2 linked regions of the Prochlorococcus marinus str. MIT 0919 genome follow. The main gene of each other region encodes a partner of the protein of the gene in region 2 in a complex. Links are inferred from orthologs where the notes say so. Each region holds a gene or a part of one and is shown on either strand. Other genes may lie near its edges.

The links.
Region 1: the proteins of mnmG (region 2) and mnmE are in contact, whole or in part, in a solved structure (PDB 9HIP), measured with the Escherichia coli proteins. The link is inferred for Prochlorococcus marinus str. MIT 0919 from one-to-one orthologs.

The regions. Positions count from the first base shown.
Region 1 is NZ_CP114779.1:1,380,891-1,383,898, forward strand. The notes cover bases 11-3,008. They hold mnmE (tRNA uridine-5-carboxymethylaminomethyl(34) synthesis GTPase MnmE), read right to left. Parts: upstream 2,195-3,008; coding sequence 827-2,194; downstream 11-826. Other genes in these bases: nadC (carboxylating nicotinate-nucleotide diphosphorylase), read right to left, coding at 11-825; O5635_RS07550 (DUF2062 domain-containing protein), read left to right, coding at 2,263-2,730; O5635_RS07555 (RelA/SpoT family protein), read right to left, coding at 2,740-3,008. In the rest of the region: more of nadC, read right to left, coding at 1-10. UniProt on the Escherichia coli protein: Exhibits a very high intrinsic GTPase hydrolysis rate. Involved in the addition of a carboxymethylaminomethyl (cmnm) group at the wobble position (U34) of certain tRNAs, forming tRNA-cmnm(5)s(2)U34.
Region 2 is NZ_CP114779.1:1,127,725-1,132,081, reverse strand. The notes cover bases 1,381-4,357. They hold mnmG (tRNA uridine-5-carboxymethylaminomethyl(34) synthesis enzyme MnmG), read right to left. Parts: upstream 3,866-4,357; coding sequence 1,895-3,865; downstream 1,381-1,894. Other genes in these bases: dnaB (replicative DNA helicase), read right to left, coding at 3,897-4,357; O5635_RS06280 (chorismate lyase), read right to left, coding at 1,381-1,865. In the rest of the region: O5635_RS06295 (membrane protein), read right to left, coding at 1-64; O5635_RS06290 (SprT family zinc-dependent metalloprotease), read left to right, coding at 184-735; O5635_RS06285 (hypothetical protein), read left to right, coding at 791-1,315; more of O5635_RS06280, read right to left, coding at 1,308-1,380. UniProt on the Escherichia coli protein: NAD-binding protein involved in the addition of a carboxymethylaminomethyl (cmnm) group at the wobble position (U34) of certain tRNAs, forming tRNA-cmnm(5)s(2)U34.

The DNA of each region.
Region 1 (3,008 bases), 250 kb from region 2 along the record:
TTTTGTAATAGGTGCACTGCAAGATATTAGGTCAATACCTGTTAGAGCATAATCTTTTATTTTAGATGGGTTGATTCCTGAAGCTTCAATAATTATCTGTGAAGGTCTTACGTTAGTTAGGTCTTTAGATAATTTTCTCAAGCGCGGCACTAGATGATTTAAATCTTCAGGCGACATTTCATCTATCAATATTCCATCAGCACCCTCTATAATTGATTCTTCAGCTTGCTGGGCAGTCTCAACTTCAACGATAATTTTTGCTGTCCATGGGATTTGACTTCTGAGAGCTTTAATTGAATTGCCTATACCATTGCTCCATGCAATGTGATTTTCTTTGAGCATTGCTGCATCATCTAGCCCCATGCGGTGATTTACACCGCCACCGCATCTTATGGCATATTTCTCTAAGACACGCAGTCCAGGAGTGGTTTTTCTAGTGTCAGCAAGTCGCACGCCGGTCCCTTTGAGTTCGCTGGCGAGTTTTGCTGTTGCTGTTGCAATTCCTGAAAGATGCATAGCAATGTTTAATGCTGTTCGCTCACCAGCTAATAGTACAGATGCTGGCCCAGTAATATCTAAAATTTTTTGACCATTTTGAAATTGTTCGCCTTCTGATATGAGTAATTGAACTTCTACTTCCGTATTGAGCCGCTCAAATATTTTTCTGACTAAAGGCCCACTACAAAAAACACCACTTTGCTTTGCTATCCATTTGGCGGTAACAATCTTTTCATTAATGGCCACCAGTGTTAGATCACCCCTCCCAAGATCTTCCTTTAGCCAATGATCTATTAGATGATGAATAGCAGGTGTTTCCAAATGCACTTTATTTACCAATACAAAATCTTGAGAAGATTTTATCTAGTAACGCCTCTGATAGTTCATGTCCTGTTAGTTCTCCTAACCTTTGGATTGCCTCACGTAAGTCAATAGTCCAAAAATCCCATGGCAAGTCTTGATTTGCAACTTCTAGAGTCTTATTGAGGCAGTTAGCTGTGGATGTGACTAGATCTAATTGCCTTTCATTTAATGCAATTTCAATATCATGAGTTTTGTTGACTCCGCAAAGTGATAATAAAGATTGAATTAAATCATTTTTTCCTTTGCCAGTTAAAGCACTAAAAATTATATCTGGATTGATTATCTCAGATGTAACCGAGATATCGGCTTTATTGCCTACGATAAGTTTTGGGATATGTTCAGGAATTTGATTAGACAATTCTTCTGATTCTTTGCTCCAGCCAACGCTTAAGTCAAAAACCAATATAACTATATCAGAGGTGAGTAAAGCTTTTTGACTTCTTTCAATACCGACTATCTCTATTTCGTCGTTTGTATTGCGTATGCCTGCTGTATCTACGAGTGTAATAGGAATACCATCTAAAATAATCTCACTCTCTAAGAGATCTCGTGTTGTGCCAGGAATAGAGGTTACGATTGCTTTTTCTTGCTTACTCAGCAGATTTAAGATAGAACTTTTTCCAACATTCGGTAATCCAATTAAGGTAACTTTTAAACCATTGCGGAAATAACAACCTTGCCTAGCATCTCTTATTAGTTTTTGTAATGCATCTTTTATTTGGACAATGTTAGCTATTACTTCTTCTTTGTTCAGAGGAGGCAGGTCTTCTTCGAAATCAATGCGTGCTTCGATTTCACTTAATTGATCTAATAGCTTTTCTCTGTACAAATTGATTTCTTTATTTAAATGACCATTGAGCCCTGCAAGGGCAAGATCAGCCGCTTTTTGACTCTTAGCACTGATGAGATCATCAATTGCTTCAGCTTGTGTTAAATCGAGACGACCATTTAACACAGCCCTTTGACTAAACTCTCCAGGGAAAGCTCTTCTGACATTTGGCTGAGAAAGGATTTGTTCCATAATTCTGTGAACTGAAATCAATCCGCCATGACAATGAATCTCTACAACATCTTCTCTAGTAAAGCTTCTAGGGGACTCCATAATCAATATTAGAACCTCATCAATTTGCTTCTTAGTTACTTGATCGATTACATGACCATAGACAACGCGATGGCTGCTCCAGACTTGGTTGCCTGGTATATAAACTATTTGTTTGCAAATTTTCTGGGAGAATTTTCCAGAGATTCGAATAACAGCAATTCCTCCTTCTCCTGGAGATACAGCAGATGCAATTGCTGCGATAGTATCTTCAGTTGGTAAACACATGATCATTGCCTAAAAATTACGTACGTTTTTACGATTAAATCCTTGTTCTTGTTTAGCATCACCTTGGTCATATCATGAGCAGTATTTTTTTGAATATTCTGCAGAAATTCCGAGATCTTATTGTTTGGTTTTGGAAGCAAGAAGGGACGCCTGCTAAGCGGGCACGTGGCTTGGCAGTTGGTGTATTTAGTGGGTGCTTTCCATTCTTTGGACTTCAAACACTGATTGGTATTTTTTTGGCAACTATTTTTAGAGCAAATCATTTGCTTGCAATAGCAGGAACTTGGATTAGTAATCCGTTTACTTATTTTCCCCTTTATTGGCTCAATTATAGAGTTGGTGAAGTCTTTGTTGGGGAAGGTAATCATTTAAAGGCCTTCCATCACTTAACAAGAAAAGAATTGTGGGATCAAGGATTAATTTTTAGTAGTAGAATCTTACTTGGATCATCAATAGTTGGTTTAATAACTGGCATTATTTCAGGATTAACTTTCTATGCAGTACTGAAATTCTTTTTAAAAAAACGTAAGCCACTTTTTTGAAAGAGCAGTTTAATTCATTCCTGTACGCGCAATATCTATAACATCTGCCATGGAACGGATTTTGTTCATGGTGGTTTTTAATTGATCTGAATCTTTTAATTCAATCCTTAGATCAATGCAAGCAGGTTTGCCATAGGCAGTTTGTACCCGCGCATCGCTGACATTAATTCCACTATCGGAAAGTCTCATTAGAATATCTTTGAGCACGCCTACACGATCTATCACTTCAATGCGTAATTGAGTGGAAAACCTTTGCTCTTGAATGAAATGAGCCTTAT
Region 2 (4,357 bases):
TTAAAGCTCCACCTCCTATAAGAAGAGCTTTGATTCCAATTTCTCTAATTAGAGCCCCATCCATTGGTAATTGTTTTTGAAAAAGTGTTTGACTTACTAACTCTATAAAGCCAAGTGTTCCCTAGTCACTAAGTTTTAGACAGAATGTTATTGCTTGGTCAAGGACATTACCCTAAATCATAGATGTCACTGGTCCCACTTTTACCATTATTTCATCGTTTTAATAAGGAGTATTTTGATGGCTTGCTTGTCAAAAATGGTAAGCCAATGGTTTCAATACGTTGGAGTGATGGAAGATTACGTAATACAGCAGGCTTATATCGCAGGGGCTGGAAGGGACCAGGGAGGAGATTTTGTGAAATTGTTCTATCTAGGCCACTTTTAGAGAATCTGCCTGATAGTGCTGTTGAAAGCACTCTTTGTCATGAGATGATTCATGCGTGGATTGATTTGGTTTTAGGTGTCAAAGAGGCTCATGGTCCTAATTTTCATGCACGCATGGCTTTAATTAACTCTTCACAAACTAATTTTCAGATTAGTGTTCGCCATAATTATCCAGTACCCGCAAAAACACCTAAATGGCTAGCAACATGTCCTTCTTGTGGCTTAAGTTTTCCTTATAAGAAGTTAATGCGAGGTGTGGCTTGCAAGACTTGTTGTGATACAAAGTATTCAGGTAAATGGCATCCTAGTTGTGTTTTGATTTATGAACCTATTGCGATAGAAAATTCATGAAATCGATTTTGATAATGATTTTTCTCTAAAAGTGCAATTCTGTTAATTTGTTTGTATGGACAGTAGTCGCAAAAGAAATAACCGGCGCAAGCGTTCTAGTGACCCTTTAGAACGCAGAGTAGACCAATGGTTTGAGACTGGACGCCAGTTTGTAGATGGAGTTTCTGGTAATAGGCCTGGAAACCGAAGATCTGCAAATATGAGAGCCACCCGATCAGGGCTGAACAATGTTGGTCGTTGGGTTGGTGACAAAATTGATTGGTTTTTTGAAGAAGACGATGATTGGATGGAAAGTGCTGAATTGGGAGGTAGGCCTGAAAATTTGCTTTCAGGTCCTAAAAAGCCTTTAAAGGCAATTTCCTTGAGAATTCCCAAAGCGATAGCTCCTTCTGTAGATACTGACGAAGAGATCGATTCACAAGCAAAAGAATGGCCTGATGAATCCTCTTTTAGGCTTAATAGATGGAAACGTTCCCAGGTACTAGATCAGAGCATTCAACGAAATTCATCAACTGCTAAAAGGAACGGAGGCTTACCTAATCGACGTATACCAAAATCTAGTCGACGAAAGATTAATTAAGTTGAAGCTTTTGACGCGGTGTGGGGCCAAGCCACATTTCCAACTCTGGATTAAAGACTTCTCTAATGACGGTTAGCTCTTTTTCTTGACGAAAGAATCTGTAGTGTCTACTCCAAAATGGTCCTTCTTTTTTAAATTCTTTTTCAAGCCAACTTGCATTAACTAAAGCAAGCCCATCAACTTCACGAAATAGTTCAGATCGGCCTTTAGTAAGGCTATCCCAAATTGGCTGTTCCTTATTTTTTAAGTGGCGCTCAGCTTCTTTTTGATTCCACCAGCTTTCTGCCCATGCCAGGGTCTGTGATCCACATCTAAGCCATACTTGGCGTCTTAAAAGCGGTGGTTTTAATTCTTCAATTTCTATAGGTGCTCCTTTGCAACCTTGCTGCTCTGATTGCATTGCTATTAGCTTTACTTTTACTTTTTCACCTGTCAACAGATTTAGATGTCGAGTGGGGCTTCCATCTCCTAAAAGCATTAGTTGCCATGGCCCAGAGAGTTTTTGAGAAACGTTTCCAGACAAGACGGATTCTGTTGGTGCTTCCCAAATACTTTTAGGGGAATCAAGTAATTCGTTTTTCAGCGTATTTCTCCTGACACATGAGATTGGTTCTTTTTCGAATGGGATGTATTACTAGATTTGTGGCTTTGAATTTTTAACCATACTAAAAGAGCTGTTAAATCAGCTTTGCTGACACCAGGTACTAAAGCAGCTTCTCCAAAATTCTTTGGTTTATTTATACTTAATTTTTCACGTGCTTCTTGTGAAAGAGTTTTTATATTACTAAAATCTACTTCGACAGGAATAGGCTTCTTGCTTTGCTTTTTAATTTGCTCTATTTGAGCCTTTTGCCTTTCTAAATAGCCACTATATTTAATATCGATTTCTGCTCCCTCTCTTACGTCTAAAGGGATATCTGGATCCATTAACCTATGCCTAATTAAATGAGATGTATGTGTTCCTGGTCTCCGTAGTAGATTTGCGAGACTAATTGATCCTTTAATAGGAGCGCCTGTCTCTTCTTCTAAGACAGTTGCGATTTGATCGCTATCTTTTACTCTTTGCTTTTCTAGTCTTGCTTTTTCTTTTGCAAGAGCCTCTTGTTTTGCAGTGAATATTGACCATCTACGATTATCAATTAAGCCTAATTCATAGCCTAGTGGAGTTAATCTACGATCAGCATTATCACTGCGTAGCACAAGACGATACTCGCTTCGACTAGTTAAGACACGATAAGGTTCACGTAAGTCTTTTGTAACTAAATCGTCTATCATTGTACCTATATAGCTTTCTTCTCGAGGGAAAACTACAGCCTCTTTTTTTTCTACATATTTCCCTGCATTAATTCCTGCGACTAATCCTTGTGCTGCCGCTTCTTCATACCCTGTTGTTCCATTAAGTTGACCCGCACTAAATAATCCTTTTATTCTTTTAGTTTCTAATGAAGGTCGTAGCTGTGTAGCTGGAAGATAGTCATATTCAACAGCATATGCAGGGCGAAGCATTATACATTTCTCGAGTCCAGGAAGTGTTTGTAATAGTTGTAGTTGTAAATTTTCGGGGATACCGGTAGAGAAACCCTGAACATAAATTTCTGGAGTATCTAGTCCCTCAGGTTCAAGAAAAATTTGGTGTGATTCTTTATCTGCAAACCGAACAATTTTGTCTTCAATGGAAGGACAATAGCGGGGGCCAATACTATCTATAAATCCCCCATAAATTGGAGTTAAATGTAGGTTTTCTTTAATTAATGCATGTGTAGCCTTTGTAGTACGTGTTATATGACAACTAATTTGCTTTCCGCTTACCCATGCATGCGGATCAAATGAAAAAAACCTATCTGATGCGTCACTTTTTTGTTCTTCTAGTAAATGTAAAGCAATGCTTCTACGATCTATTCGAGCTGGAGTCCCTGTTTTTAATCTATCAGTTTCAAAGCCCAATTTTTGCAATGATTCAGTAAGCCCTTCAGCTGGTTGTTCTCCTGCACGACCTGCAGCCATCGATTGATTGCCTACCCAAATTTTGCCTCTAAGAAATGTACCAGTTGTTAGGACTACAGCTTTAGCCAAATAAGAGGTTCCAAAATAGGTTTTAATTCCCTTGATTGTTCCAATTGGCTCTTTATCAGGGTCACAAACATTGTCAAAATCTACTTCTAAGTCTGTAACCATTGCTTCACGCAGTGTCAGATTAGGTGTGTTTTGAAGAAGCTGAAGCATTTCACGCGCGTATTTGCGCTTATCTGTTTGTGCTCTTAATGCCCAAACAGCAGGACCTCTACTTGCATTAAGGATTCTTTTTTGGAGTGCTGTGGAATCAGCTAGCTTTCCAATGACTCCTCCAAGAGCATCAATTTCATGAACTAATTGACTCTTGGCGGGACCTCCAACTGCAGGATTACATGGTTGCCACGCTATCCGGTCAAGATTTAAGGTGAATAATGCAGTAGATAAGCCTAATCGAGCAGTAGTCATTGCAGCTTCACAGCCAGCATGCCCACCTCCAACAATGATTACATCAAAAGTTTCGTTTGAATTATTTGTCATTACCTACTTATTAGAACTTCATTGTGAGTGATTAATTTGCAAGATTTCTAAACCTTGTAAATTGTGGCTCGAATAATAATTTCACTGTACCTATTGGACCATTCCTATGCTTAGTAACTATTACTTCAGTAATGCCTCTATCAGGAGTCTCAGGATTGTAATACTCATCTCTATAAATCATTAATACTAAATCTGCATCTTGCTCAATAGATCCAGATTCGCGAAGATCGCTTAGCATTGGACGTTTGTTCGTTCGCGACTCCACACCTCGACTAAGTTGAGAGAGAGCGATTACAGGAACTTTTAACTCTCTCGCCATTGCTTTGAGACCTCTTGTAATCCTAGAGAGTTCTTGCACTCGATTGTCTGGTGTAGAGCCTTCCATTAGCTGCAGGTAATCAATAACAATAAGACCGAGTTCTTTACCTTGCTCAGCAATTAAGCGTCGACATAATGAACGCATTTCTAGGACACCTAGGTTAGGCTTGTCAT